Regions from separate parts of the Streptomyces sp. NPDC005494 genome, predicted to be linked through region 3. Evidence: riboswitches for the same ligand, from Rfam matches in the RefSeq annotation. Region 3 holds a riboswitch; each other region holds the start of a gene.

Region 1 (4,689 bases), on a different contig from region 3:
CGTTCATGGTCCCGTGCTTCGCTCTGGTGACCTGGCTGGCCATCTGGTCGCGCCAGCGGGAGCTGCGCACCCTGTCGACCGAGCTTCCGGTGTACGCGGCGGCCGGCTGGCTCGCCCCCGCCGAGCCGCTCGCGCTCGCCTCGATGCGGGCGCGGGGTATGGCCCGCGACATGGCCAGGCACTGGCACAGCCACCCCGACCGGAACCGGGGCAGGGCCGCGGCCCGTGCCGTCGCCGAGTACGAGTCGTTCGCGACGTCCCTGGCCATGCTCCGCCGAAGGGCCCGCCACGACGGCGCGGGGCCGGAGTTCGCACTCCGCGAGCAGGAGCTGCTGCACCACCTGTGGCAGCGCCGGGCCGTCGCGGGCCCCGCCCTGACGTACGCCGCCCACGCGACGGGCCGGGTACGGCCGTCCAGGCCGGCCGCTCCGCAGCCGTTCCCCCGTCAGTTCTCCCACGGGACCGTCGCGGCGCAGCAGCCGCCGGCGCCGCATCGCCACTACGGCGGCTACAACCCCTACCTGGAGGACGGTGCCGGCCACCGCGCTCCCCCGCCGTCGTGAGCCCGTCAGGACTGCGAGCGTGAGCTCAGCGAGGGCCCGCACGAACCCGACGGCACAAACGAACGAGCACACACACGGTCCGACGGCATGAACGACCGGGACACACAGGGTCCGACGGCATGAACGACCGGGACACACAGCCGGGAAACGCCGAACCGGCGGCCCTGACGTCGGGGGGTTGTGCGTCAGGGCCGCCGGGGTCCGGTGCGCCGCGTGACGGCGCGCGGGTTCAGATCGTGAGGCCCTTACCGCGCAGCCAGGCCATCGGGTCGATGCCCGTGCCGTCAGCGGTGTGGATCTCCAGGTGCAGGTGCGCGCCGGTCACATTGCCCGTCGCCCCGACGCGGCCGATGGTCTGGCCGGTGGTGACCTTCTGACCCGCGGTCACGTCCATCGAGGACTGGTGGCAGTACCAGACCTCGGTGCCGTCCTCCAGCTCCAGGACCGTGCGGTAGCCGTACGAACCGGAGTAGCCGGCGGACTTCACCGTGCCGCTGTGGACCGCCTTGACCGGCGTACCGGTCGGGGCCGCGAAGTCCAGCCCGGTGTGGTAGCCGGAGGACCACATCGAACCGGCCTGACCGAAGCTCGAGCTGATGTAGTACGAGGAGGTCGGGACGGCGTAGCTGGCGGCGAGCTTGGCGAGGCGCTCGGCCTCCGCCTTCTTCTTCGCCGCCTCTTCCGCCGCCTTCTTCTTCGCGGCGGCCTCGGCCTCGGCCACGGTCTGCTGCTTCGCCGCCTGGGCCGCGGCTGCCTCGGCTGCCGCCGTCTCCTCGGCGGCCCTGGCCTCGGCATCGGCTCCGGCCTGCTGCTGCTCGGCCTGCTGGAGGATGCGGGCGCGCAGCGCCTCGCCGGCGTCGGTGGTTCCCTGCTCGGCCTCGGCTGCCGTGATGCCGGCGGAGGTGAGGGGGGAGGAGGCGACCGTCTGCTGGTCCGCGTCGGAGTCGCCGGACATGAACGCGCCCACGCCGGGAAGGGACTTGGCGTCGGGGAGATTGTCCGCGATGGAATCGGGAAGGGAGATGGAGACCGGCGGCTTGCTCTGCGCGGTGGCCATGCCACCCGCTCCGACGGCCGCGATGACGCCGACGCCGAGGACGGTGGAGCTACGGGCGAGACCGCGCTGCTTGGCTACACGGTGCCGACCGCGTACGGGACGGATGGACTCCTCGGTGGGGTTCCATTCCTCCCAAGTCCTGTCCTCGGTACCGAGGCTGTCGGTCCTGAAGGGTGACGGGGCCTCGGGGGCAGGCTGATTCGACGCCACGTGGGCGCACTCCTTTCCTTCCTTCTCGCCTACCGGGTTAGCTGACGGGTTCGGAGCAGGAAGGTCTCCTACGGGCCCCTTCGTCTCTCACGAGACACAGGTGCCCGATTCACCCCATGTAGGTGGTTCCCCGGTTCCCTTGCGGAATTCGGCGCTGCGCACGGTGCCGCCTCTTGCGACGACAGGTACAACCGCGCTGCGTTATCGAACGTTAATAGACACCCGGGTCCGATTCCAAGCTGTTCCGGCAGATCGTTCACGGCCTTGGCCTGGACTTTCAGGGGTCAAACGGGCTCAAACGGGCGAGTTGAGCGGCCCACGACACGCTGTCAGTTTCTGATGGTGTGTCAAATGTTATCGGAGAGGTGCCCCGCGATTACGGACGGTCGCTGTCCGTCATTCACTGTCCCGCCCCACGATCTTCACGGTCGTCCGCCGCTCCGGCTGACCCCGGGACGGCCTGCCGACCGCGAGCAGCGCCAGGTCGTCCGTCGACCGGCCCCCGGTGTGCAGACGCACGTCGTCGGTGAGTGCGGACAGCAGCTCCTCCGGCCCCGGAAAGATCCGGCCACGCAGCCGTGCCTCCGGGTCGTAGAACACACCGTGCGCGTCCCGCGCCTCCGACAGGCCGTCCGTGAACGCGAGGAACGTCGCCCCCGCCGGCAGCGGCCACTCGTCCGCACGGTCCGGCCAGGCACCCAGCCCCATGCCCAGCGGCAGGGCCGGCACGGTCGGCGCCAGCGCGTCGACCGCCCCGTCCGGTTGCAGGACCAGCGGCTCGGGGTGCCCGCGGTTGACGACTCGCAGGGTCTCCGAGCCGGCCGGGATCTCGGCGAGCACGGCGGTGACGAAGCCCTCCACGGAGTCGAACCCGCCGCGCCGTGAGCCCTCCCGCGCCAGCGCCCGCTCCAGCCGCTGGACCACCCCCTCGATCGAACGCTCCTGCTCGGCGGCCTCCCGGAACGCCCCGATCACGACGGCGACCGCCGCCACCGCGTCCAGTCCCTTGCCCCGTACGTCCCCGAGCACCAGCCGCACCCCGTAGGGCGTGTCCGTCACGGCGAACAGATCACCGCCGACGAACTCGTCGGCCTGGGCCGGCTCGTAGCGCGCCGCGACCTGCAACCCGCCGATCCGTGACTCGGGCGTGGGGAGCACGGCGCGCATCGCGGTCTCCGCGATGACCCGGGCCGAGGCCAGCTGCTCGTTCCCACGCCGCACGACGCCGTTGATGACGAGAGCGAGTACGGACACCGTCAGCAGGGTGAGCAGGTCGGTGAGCGGTACGACCTTGAAGAGCAGGCCGTCCGAGATCCGGATGGCGAGTACGACGAGGACCGCGGCCACCGCGGTGCGCACGGTCGAGGCCAGCGAGAAGAACGGGGCGGCGATCAGCGGGGCCGCCGCGAAGAGCGGTACGGCGGACACCTCGGTCGGCGTCAACAGGTCGAAGACCACGCCGACACCGATCATCAGGGCGGGCAGCGCGCGCACGAAGCGCCGGGCACGGGCGTTCCCGGCAGCGCTCGTTCGCCGTCCGTCCCGCTTCCCCACCTGTGTGCTCCTGCCCGGTCCGTCCACGGCTGCGGACGGTACCGCGCCCCACCCAGGCTCGCCGGAGCCGCGCCGAACCGCGACCCGTCATCGGCCGAAGGGAGGAGCGCGCCGGGGCCCGCCCCCGGAGGTCAGCCGGTGAGCCGGTGCCGCGCGTAGATCGTCAGTGCATCCCGTACGAAGACGGCTGTTCCGTCCCCGTACCGATCGTAGTTCCTCGCGAAGCGCGGATCGGCGACGTACATCTCGGCGATGCCGGTTACATACGAACGGGTGGGTTCCATGGTCACCGCGAGCCACTCGCAGTGCCGGCGCGCGATGTCCTGCGCCTCGTCGCAGCCCGCGTCGAGACCGGCCGCCCTGGCCTCGCCGTAGTCCCGGGCGATCCACTCGTGCTCCTCCTGGAAACGCGCGCGCCCGTCCGGGCCCAGTCCTTTCCACCACCGGTCGCCGCGCTGGTACGCCTCGCGGCCCCAGCGCTCGGTGACCTCCTGTTCGTACACCGTGTGATCGAAGCCGTCGAACACTTCCTCGGCCATGAGCCCTTCCCCTTCCTCGGTCCTGTGGAGAGTGGTCCGCACCGAGGCGATCTGCCGCCCGATGCGCTCCCGCTCCTGCTCCAGCAGCCGCAGATGGGACCGCAGCGCCGCCGAGGTGTCCCGTTGCCCCTCCAGTACGTCCTTGATCGCGGGCAGCGAGAGTCCCAGCTCCCGCAGCAGCAGGATGCGCTGGAGCCTGACCAGGGCCTCCTGGTCGTAATAGCGGTAGCCGTTGGCGCCCGTACGGCTCGGCGTCAGGAGGCCGAGGTCCCCGTAGTGCCGGAGCGTCCGGCTCGTGGTGCCGGCCTGCCGGGCGATTTCCTGGATGGACCACTCCATGCGGGAAACGGTAGATCTTTACGTAACGTCAAGGTCAAGCGCGCGGCGCGGGCACACGACAGAGGCCCGCAGCGCGGACGGCGCGGGCACACGACAGAGGCCCGGATCCTTGGAAGGATCCGGGCCTCTGTCTTCAGTAGCGGGGACAGGATTTGAACCTGCGACCTCTGGGTTATGAGCCCAGCGAGCTACCGAGCTGCTCCACCCCGCGTCGTTGTGGTTGTAACTCTACGCCATCCGGGACGCGGTCCTGACCACTCCCGCCCGCGCCGCCCCCGGAGGCGAGGCCCCTCGTCACCGGCCCGTCGCGCCAACAGAGGGTGCGCCGGGCGCAGTTGGCAGGCATAGTGCCGTGCCCAAGGGGGTTCTCACGCCCCCCGAACTCGCTTCCCGCCTGTCTGGAGGGCCTCCTGCCATGTCCACATCG
Region 2 (4,689 bases), on a different contig from region 3:
TCCCGATAGCGTCGAGGAGTGAACGACAGCCCCCGCACCGCCTCCGCGCCCGACGCCGCACCCGAACTCTTCACCTGGGAGTTCGCCACCGACCCGTACCCCGCCTACGCCTGGCTCCGGGAGAACAGCCCCGTGCACCGCACGCCGCTGCCCAGTGGGGTCGAGGCATGGCTGGTGACCCGGTACGCGGACGCCAGGCAGGCGCTCGCCGACACCCGGCTCTCCAAGAACCCGGCGCACCACGCGGGGTCAGCGAACGCCAAGGGGAAGACGGGTATCCCGGGGGAGCGCAAGGCGGAGCTGATGACGCATCTGCTGAACATCGACCCCCCGGACCACACCCGGCTGCGCCGGCTGGTGTCCAAGGCGTTCACCCCGCGCCGGGTGGTGGAGTTCGCGCCCCGCGTGCAGGAGCTGACGGACCGCCTCATCGACACGTTCGTGGAGGAGGGGAAGGCGGATCTCATCCACGACTTCGCCTTCCCGCTTCCCATCTACGCGATCTGCGATCTGCTCGGAGTGCCGCGCGAGGACCAGGACGACTTCCGTGACTGGGCGGGCATGATGATCCGGCACGGCGGCGGTCCGCGCGGCGGGGTGGCCAGATCGGTCAAGAAGATGCGTGGCTATCTCGCCGAACTGATCCACCGCAAGAGGGAGAATCCCGGTGACGACCTGATCTCCGGGCTGATCCGGGCGAGCGACCACGGCGAGCACCTCACCGAGAACGAGGCCGCCGCCATGGCCTTCATCCTCCTGTTCGCCGGCTTCGAGACGACCGTGAACCTCATCGGCAACGGCACCTACGCGCTGCTGCGCAACCCCTCCCAGCGCGCACGCCTGGAGCGGTCGCTCGCCGCCGGGGAGACGGACCTGCTCGCCACGGGCATCGAGGAGCTGCTGCGTTACGACGGGCCGGTGGAACTCGCGACGTGGCGGTACGCCACCGAACCCGTGACGCTGGGCGGACGGGAGATCGCGGCGGGGGACCCCGTCCTGGTGGTGCTGGCCGCCGCCGACCGGGACCCCGAGCGCTTCCAGGATCCTGACACGCTGGATCTCGCGCGGAGTGACAATCAGCACCTCGGATACGGACACGGCATCCACTACTGCCTGGGGGCGCCGCTGGCCCGGCTGGAGGGTCAGGTGGCTCTCGCGACGCTGCTCCGCCGCCTCCCCGACCTGCGGCTCGCTGCGGAACCTGCCGATTTGCGGTGGCGCGGCGGGCTCATCATGCGTGGACTGCGCACGCTTCCCGTGGAGTTCCGGCCGGGGCGCTCCGGCGAAGAAAGTGACAGCCTGTCAACTCCGTGACTTTCACGTGATCTCCGCTGCATCGACTTGTGACACACGTTCGAGTAGGGCTAGGTTCACCGTTCGACTCACCCGTCACATGTCAGTCACACGGAAGGCAATCCCATGGGCTCCGCGACCGGCAGACACCGTCGCCCTCGCCAGGCACCCGCCATCGTCGTCGCCGCAGGCGTCACCGGATCGGCCATCGCCATCCCGCTGCTGGGCGCGGGCGGCGCGCAAGCCGCCGAGGCCACGACCTGGGACCGGGTCGCGGAATGCGAGAGCGGCGGTATGTGGAGCGCCGACCTCGGCAACGGCTACTACGGCGGACTGCAGTTCTCGCAGGACACCTGGTCGGCCTACGGCGGTACCGCCTACGCGCCCCGGGCCGACCTCGCGAGCCGCTCGCAGCAGATAGCGGTCGCGGAGAAGGTGCTGGACGACAAGGGCCCGCAGGCCTGGCCCAGCTGCGCCGTGATCTCCGGGCTCGCCCTGGACGGGACGCTGCCGGGCATCGACCCGGGCGGCGAGCCGTCCGACGGGTCCACGGAGAGCCCGTCCCTGTCCGGGACCCCCTCGTCCAAGGCCTCGGCCCAGGCGGACGCGGCCAAGGGCACCGAAGGGAAGACCGAGGACACGTCCGAGGGCGGGACGGACGAGGCCGGCGGGGCCGACTCCTCGGCGAGTGCCGACGCCTCGCCGTCCGCCACCCCGTCGCCCGAGGAGTCGGAGACCGCCGGCACCTCGAAGGGGGACGCGGCGAAGGGCGGTAAGCACCGTGGCACGCCCGCGCCCGAGTCGAGCGCGGAGTCGGACCTGGAGGACGGGCGTGAGTCCGGTCGGCACGCCTCCCGTGGCGACGCGGACGCGCGCCAGGACGCGGACGGCTCGTACACCGTCCGTACGGGCGACAACCTCTGGGCGATCGCCGACGCGCAGGAGCTCCCGGGCGGCTGGCCCGCGCTCTACGAGGCCAACAAGGACGAGCTGGGCTCCGACCCGGACCTGATCCTGCCCGGCCAGAGTCTGGACCTCGACCTCACGGCGGAGGCAGAGGACACCCAGGACACGCAGGATGCGAAGGACGGTCAGGATGCCCAGGCGAAGGCCTCGGCGGACAACTGATCCAAAGCGGGAAAACGCCCCTGAATCAGGGGTAGTTCAGAGGCCTATGTCCACTTATGCGTAAGTGAGACATGGGTCTCTTTGCTGTCATCGGGGCGCCCCGTCCGTCCGGTCCGTCCATATTGGCTCCGACCTGCGCAAACGATCCGCGGCCCCGCACCAGTACGTGCTGATTAGCCGTTATGTCCATCTTTGAAAGTAGGGGTTGGGTGTGTTTACGGTCGGAGCCGCTCGCACCGCGGGCACCTTCGACCGTCACGCCGAATCCTGCCGTCGGCCGAAGGGGAACCGACGCGTAAAGCGCCGTAGGCAGGAGCGGGGGACCCAGGTAGGCGCCGGGCCCGGCCGTCGGAAGACGGGTACGGGTACGGCTCGGGGTGAAGTCGTCCGCGAGTGCGGGCGACCGGGCAACTCACAGGCCCGAACCCGACAGCTCACCTCGTAGGCGTCGGTGAGGAGAACCATGCTGCTTTCCAGCAAGGGCAAGCACCGTCGCCCGTCCAAGGCCGTCCGTGTCGCCACCCTGGCCGGTGTCGCCGGTGCCGCCGTCGCCGTGCCGCTGATGGGCGCCACCAACGCCTCGGCCGCCTCCGTCCAGACCTGGGAAGCCGTCGCCCAGTGCGAGTCCGGTGGCAACTGGTCCATCAACACCGGCAACGGCTACTACGGCGGTCTGCAGTTCTCGCAGTCCAGCTGGGCCGCCGCCGGCGGTACGCAGTACGCCGCCCGTGCCGACCTGGCCACCAAGAACCAGCAGATAGCCGTGGCCGAGAAGCTCCTCGACCTCCAGGGCCCGGGCGCCTGGGCCTGCGCCGGCGCCGGCGGCCTGACGAACGACGGCGTGGACCCGGGTGTCGACACCGGCTCCGGCACGGCCGAGAAGGCCCAGCCGGAGCGCACGGCCGAGCAGCCCGCCTCGCGCAGCGAGACGCGCACGGAGCCGAAGGCCGAGAAGACCGTCACGACCCCGACCGGCGAGAAGGTCGAGAAGGGTGACGGCGAGTACAAGGTGAAGGCCGGAGACACCCTCGGCAAGATCGCCGACGCGAAGAAGGTCAAGGGCGGCTGGGAGAAGCTGTTCGAGCTGAACGACGACATCGTCGACGACGCCGACCTGATCTTCCCGGGTCAGCAGCTCCACCTGAAGTAGCCGGGACCACCTGAAACGGTCAGGTCCCACCTGAGGTGGATCCGGGTCCCGCGCCCTGAAGCGGTACGGGTTCCACCGAAGCGGTACAGGTTCCATCCGGAGTGGTCCGGGGTTCCTCCTCCTGCCCCGGAGTCCCGGCCCGGCGCGCCCACCCCCCTGCGCGCCGGGCCGGGGCCGTGTCCGGCGCCGCGCAGGCGCCGCGGAACCGTCCACGCAACCCCCTCGGAACCGTCCACGGAGACCCTTCGGGGCCGGACGCGGCACCGCCGGGCGGCCCCGGCCGTCGGGGCCCGCGGGACGCGCCTTCGTTCAACTGTTGTAGTTACTTGCCAGTAAAATTCTGGAGCTTTGCCCGTAATGCAGGTCCTTGGGTCCTTTTTCGTCCCAGGGGACGGGCGGACGGCCGACGGATCAGGCAGAGCCGGTTAGGCTCGTGCCGCAAGGCCACAGTGACCCTGCACAACCAGTGTCAGATCCCAGAAGGAGATGCCTCGTGCCGTCCATCGACGTCGTCGTAGCCAGGGAAATCCTCGACTCCCGGGGCAACCCCACGGTCGAGGTCGAGGTTGGCCTCGACGACGGCAGCACGGGACGTGCTGCTGTTCCGTCCGGCGCCTCCACCGGTGCGTTCGAGGCCATTGAGCTTCGCGACGGTGACCCCAACCGCTACCAGGGCAAGGGCGTCGAAAAGGCCGTCCTCGCCGTGATCGAGCAGATCGGCCCGGAGCTCGTCGGTTACGACGCCACCGAGCAGCGCCTCATCGACCAGGCGATGTTCGACCTGGACGCGACCGAGAACAAGGGCTCCCTCGGCGCCAACGCCATCCTCGGTGTCTCGCTCGCCGTGGCGCACGCCGCGTCCGAGGCGTCCGACCTCCCGCTCTTCCGCTACCTCGGCGGTCCGAACGCGCACCTGCTGCCCGTTCCGATGATGAACATCCTGAACGGCGGCTCGCACGCCGACTCCAACGTGGACATCCAGGAGTTCATGATCGCGCCGATCGGCGCCGAGTCCTTCTCCGAGGCCCTGCGCTGGGGTGCGGAGATCTACCACACGCTCAAGAAGGTCCTGAAGACCAAGGGCCTGTCCACCGGTCTCGGCGACGAGGGCGGCTTCG
Region 3 (4,689 bases):
GCGGGCTGATGATCGGGATCGAGTTCGGCCGTCCCTCCTCGCTCAAGCTCCGCAGCCGCTGGACGATGCTCCAGGCGGCGCGCAAGGGTCTCTTCGCGCAGATGGTGGTCGTGCCGCTGCTCCAGAAGCACCGCATCCTCACCCAGGTCTCCGGCGATCATCTGGAAGTGATCAAGCTGATCCCGCCGCTGGTCATCGGGGAGGCGGAGGTCGACCGCTTCGTGACCGCGTTCACTGCCGTCATGGACGACGCGCACAGTGGTGGCGGGCTGATGTGGGACTTCGGCAGGACGCTGGTGAAGCAGGCCGTCGCCAACCGCTGAGGGATTTGCCTCTGAGGCAATAAACTTGCCTCAGAGGAAAGATCCTGGCCCAATGGAGTCATGAATCCTTCTGACGAAGGGGTGGCCGACGAGCTTCCAGGGGTTGCGCCACGCCTGCGTGACCTGCGCCGCAACCGCGGTCTGACCTTGGAGGCCGCGGCCGGGCGGGCCGGACTCTCGCCCGCCCACCTCTCCCGGCTCGAAACGGGCCGGAGGCAGCCCTCGCTGCCCATGCTGCTCGGACTCGCCAGGGTCTACGGTACGACCGTCTCCGAGCTGCTGGGCGAGATGCCGCCCGAACGTGACGCGATCGTCCGTGGCGGTCCCCTCGAAGGCGCGCCTGGCGGCGACGGCGGCTGGCTCTACCGGCAGGCCGGAGGCTCGGGCCGGGCGATGCAGGCGCTGCGCGTGCGTGTGCCGTACGGCACCGAGGGCGACCTCGTGCGTGTGCACCCCGGGGAGGAGTGGCTGTACGTCCTCGACGGCAGGCTGCGCGTCGTGCTCGGGGACACCGTGCACGACCTCGATCCGGGTGACAGCGCGCACTTCGACTCGCTCACCCCGCACAGGATCGCCGCGCTCGACGTCGGCGGGGCGCGGCTGCTCTTCGTCCACACGCTGCTGCAGAGCCCCACCGCGGAGCTGTGCCTCGGCGGCGGGGCTCACCGTCTCTGATCCGGCACCGTCGCCGGTCCGGCACGCGCCCCAGCCTGCCGACCCCTTGTCACCCCGGCCCCCGCGGCCGGAAGAGAGGACCGTCATGTCCGATTCGGAGCACTACGACCCGCTGACCCCGCGCAGGCAGAAGAGCGCGGACACCCACGAGCGGAGGATGCCTCGCGGCGTCGTCATCCGGCTCTTCGCCTACCTGGTGGCCGGCCACGTCGTCGCGGCCTTCCTCTTCCTCCTCTTCAGCGTGGCCGGCAAGTGACCGCTGTGGCGTCCGGAGGCTGACCGCCGGCCTCAGGCGTCCTCGACGAGCCGCTCGCGCAGCTTCGCGCGGGTGGCCGCGTCGATCTTGAGTCCTTCGAGGAGATAGCGGTCCGTGCCGCCCCAGACCTCCTCGATGGTCTCGAACGCCGCCGCGAGATAGTCCGGGTGGGCGCCGAAGAGCGGATTGAGCAGTTCCATCACCTCGTCCGACATCCCTGCCGACGAGGTGTCGCTCCGCCGCACCTTGTAGCGCCGGTGAGCGTCGTTGGACTTGAGGTAGTCGGCCTCGATGGCCTCCTTCTCGACCCCGACGGCCAGCAGCGAGACCGCGACGGACAGCCCAGCCCGGTCCTTGCCCGCGGCGCAGTGCATCAACGCGGGCACACTGTCCTCGGCCAGCGCGTGCAGTACACGGCTGTGCTCGGCGGTGCGGTCCTTGATGATCGCGCGGTACGAGGCGACCATCCGCGCCGTGCCCTTGCCGTCGGCCAGGATCGAACGCAGCTGCTGGATGTTGCCGTCGCGCACCAGTCGCCAGAACTCCGCACCGTCGGCCGGGTCGGAGAGGGGAATGCTGACATTCCGGACTCCCGGCAGCTCCACGTCATGGCCGTCGAGCTTGTGGTCGGCCGCGTTGCGGAAGTCGAAGACCGTGTGCAGGCCGAGCCCGGAGAGGAAGGCGGCGTCCTCGGGGGTGGCGTGGGCGAGGTGGCCGCTGCGGTAGAGGCGCCCGTAGCGGACCCTGCCGCCGTCGACGGTGGGGAGGCCGCCCACGTCACGGAAGTTGCGGACACCGGTCAGCTCGACGTCCGTCGTCCCGGCGCCGGCCGGCGGGACCTCTGGCAGCTGCGTCACAAGGGCTCCTGTGGTGTCTGGCGTCGGCGCCGCTCGCCGACGGGGGCACGCTCGCGACGATACGACATGGCTGCACCTGCCAATCGTCTCGGGCGCGGCTCGGTGAAATGGGGTGACCGGTCGTATGGGTTGGTCAGTGAAAGCAATGACATGTCCGTATTGGTGTATTTAGTCGAACATGCTCTGCTTGTACGGGAGATGGTGTGAGGTGGGTGAGCGGGATCATATCCGTGACGGTGTGTGGCGGAGCCGCCGGTGGGTATTCCTGACGCCGCGCGGAATGCCAAGATCCGTAATCCACGGAGGGTGACGGGAATTCCGCGCGGAAATTGAAGCGCCGATTCCGGTGCGCAATCCGTGGCTTGTTCCCGGCGACCCGGCTCGCTTACGGTCACGGTCAATCCGGATGGAACGCCTAATCCTGCCGCCGTCCGGAATCCGCACCGACACACGTGTGGCAGGAGCGGGGGAACCAGGTAAGCCGCCGGCCGGAGGGATCCGGAACCGGCTCGGGGTCAAGTCGCGCACCGCGCGGCCGGGCATCTCCAGTCCGCACCCGACAGCTCACCTCGCAGGCGCCGGAGAGGAATGCCCCATGCCCGCAAAGGGTAAGCACCGCCGTACCAGGACCAGCCCGATCTCGCGCGGCATCCTCGCCGTGGGGACCGGCGGCGCCGTTCTCGCCCTGCCGCTGATCGGCGCCACCGGCGCCAACGCGGCGGAGCAGTCCGCACCGGCCGCCAAGACGGCCGCGCAGAGCGCGCCCGCCGCGGCCAAGAGCACCCCGAAGACCTACTCCGTCGTCGCCGGCGACTACCTGGCGAAGATCGCGGCGGAGAAGAAGATCAAGGGCGGCTGGCAGAAGCTTTACAAGGACAACCGCGAGGTCGTCGGCGGGAACCCGAGCCTGATCCAGCCGGGCATGAAGCTGGTTCTCGGAGCCAAGGCGTCCGGTTCCGCGGAGGCCGCGCCCTCCAAGGCCGCGCCCTCCAAGGCAGAGACGGCCGAGAAGGCGGCCGCCCCTGCCGAGAAGGCTGCCGCTCCGGCGGAGAAGACGGCGACCACGACCTCCACCGAGTCCGCCGCGTCGGAGGGCAACACCTCCGGCTACGCCGCCCCGGTCGAGAACCCCAACGTCACCACCCAGTACCGCGCCTCGGGCGCCAGCTGGTCCAGTGGCTACCACACCGGTTCCGACTTCCAGGCCGCGTCCGGCACCAGCGTCCGGTCCATCGGCCCGGGCACCGTGGTCTCGGCGGGCTGGAGCGGCTCGTACGGCAACGAGGTCGTCATCCAGCACAGCGACGGCATGTACTCGCAGTACGCCCACCTGTCCTCGCTGGAGGTCTCGGCCGGCCAGACCGTCACCGGTGGCCAGCAGATCGGTCTCTCCGGTTCCACCGGCAACTCCACCGGTCCGCACCTCCACTTCGAGGTCCGCACCGGCCCGGGCTACGGCTCGGACGTCGACCCGATCGCCTACCTGCGTTCGCACGGCGTCTCCATCTGAGACCCGGCGCCCTGAGGGCGAGGCAGGAGGGGCGGTGCGCCACGGCGCACCGCCCCTCTTCTTATTCCGGCTTTACCAAAAACTGACCGGGTGGTCTTTCTCACCACCCGTCAACCCCTTATTACGGTCGCGTAGGTCACATTCGAAGGTGCAGGATAAGCGCTTGTGGCAGACGATTCGAGAAACAACCAACGAGGCATCATCGGGTCGTACGCAGCGATTGGCGACAGCTTCACCGAAGGCGTCGGGGACCCTGGCCCGGACGGTGCGCTCGTCGGCTGGGCGGACCGGCTCGCGGTCCTCCTCGCGGACCGGCTCCCGGTCCCGCACGCGGTGGTCGCTCCTGTGGACGACACGCACGGGAACTTCCGGTACGCCAATCTCGCCGTACGCGGACGCCTCCTCGACCAGATAGTCGAGGAACAGGTCCCCCGCGCCAAGGAGCTGGCACCTGATCTGGTGAGCTTCTGCGCGGGCGGAAACGACATCCTCCGTCCCGGCTCCGACCCGGACGACGTGGCAGAACGCTTCGAACGCGCGGTCGCCGAGCTGACGCAGACGGTCGGCACCGTCATGGTCACCACCGGCTTCGACACCCGCGACATCCCGGTGCTCAAGCACCTGCGCGGCAAGATCGCCATGTACACCGCGCACGTCCGGTCCATCGCCGACCGCTACGACTGCCCGGTCCTGGACCTGTGGTCCCTGCGGTCCGTGCAGGACCGGCGCGCCTGGGACAACGACCGTCTGCACCTCTCGCCCGAGGGACACACCCGGGTCGCGCTGCGCGCCGCCCAGGTCCTCGGCCTCGACGTGCCGGCCGACCCGGACCAGGCGTGGCCCCCGCAGGCGCACCGCGGGCCGCTGGAGGTACGCCGTGACGACATCCAGTGGGCGCGTGAGTACCTCGTCCCCTGGATCGGCCGGCGGCTGCGCGGCGAGTCCTCCGGTGACCACGTCGCGGCCAAGCGTCCCGACCTGCTCCCGCTCTGACCGATCAGCGCGTGACGATCGGGAGGGGACGCCGGGCAGGGCCCGGTGTCACGAGTCCGTCCGGGGCCGCATCCC

What was found. Region 3 has a riboswitch for cyclic di-AMP ahead of ACFYQ6_RS06040 (LysM peptidoglycan-binding domain-containing M23 family metallopeptidase). Riboswitches for the same ligand answer to the same signal wherever they lie in the genome.
Region 1: another riboswitch for cyclic di-AMP. It lies ahead of ACFYQ6_RS20630 (M23 family metallopeptidase); the one in region 3 lies ahead of ACFYQ6_RS06040 (LysM peptidoglycan-binding domain-containing M23 family metallopeptidase).
Region 2: another riboswitch for cyclic di-AMP. It lies ahead of ACFYQ6_RS27710 (transglycosylase family protein); the one in region 3 lies ahead of ACFYQ6_RS06040 (LysM peptidoglycan-binding domain-containing M23 family metallopeptidase).

What each region holds. Positions count from the first base shown of each region.
Region 1 is NZ_JBIAJR010000006.1:431,122-435,810, reverse strand. It holds gene ACFYQ6_RS20635 (PrsW family intramembrane metalloprotease) at 1-563, shown strand, start outside; gene ACFYQ6_RS20630 (M23 family metallopeptidase) at 793-1,830, opposite strand; cyclic di-AMP (ydaO/yuaA leader) riboswitch at 1,842-1,994, opposite strand; gene ACFYQ6_RS20625 (PP2C family protein-serine/threonine phosphatase) at 2,227-3,384, opposite strand; gene ACFYQ6_RS20620 (MerR family transcriptional regulator) at 3,516-4,262, opposite strand; tRNA gene ACFYQ6_RS20615 (tRNA-Met) at 4,400-4,473, opposite strand; gene ACFYQ6_RS20610 (hypothetical protein) at 4,678-4,689, shown strand, end outside.
Region 2 is NZ_JBIAJR010000010.1:283,322-288,010, forward strand. It holds gene ACFYQ6_RS27695 (nucleoside triphosphate pyrophosphohydrolase) at 1-22, shown strand, start outside; gene ACFYQ6_RS27700 (cytochrome P450) at 19-1,314, shown strand; gene ACFYQ6_RS27705 (transglycosylase family protein) at 1,420-2,421, shown strand; cyclic di-AMP (ydaO/yuaA leader) riboswitch at 2,713-2,884, shown strand; gene ACFYQ6_RS27710 (transglycosylase family protein) at 2,885-3,571, shown strand; gene eno (phosphopyruvate hydratase) at 4,065-4,689, shown strand, end outside.
Region 3 is NZ_JBIAJR010000002.1:3,695-8,383, forward strand. It holds gene ACFYQ6_RS06020 (aspartate aminotransferase family protein) at 1-323, shown strand, start outside; gene ACFYQ6_RS06025 (XRE family transcriptional regulator) at 384-998, shown strand; gene ACFYQ6_RS06030 (DUF6126 family protein) at 1,084-1,254, shown strand; gene ACFYQ6_RS06035 (tyrosine-protein phosphatase) at 1,287-2,111, opposite strand; cyclic di-AMP (ydaO/yuaA leader) riboswitch at 2,514-2,702, shown strand; gene ACFYQ6_RS06040 (LysM peptidoglycan-binding domain-containing M23 family metallopeptidase) at 2,707-3,621, shown strand; gene ACFYQ6_RS06045 (SGNH/GDSL hydrolase family protein) at 3,787-4,614, shown strand; gene ACFYQ6_RS06050 (STM4011 family radical SAM protein) at 4,619-4,689, opposite strand, start outside.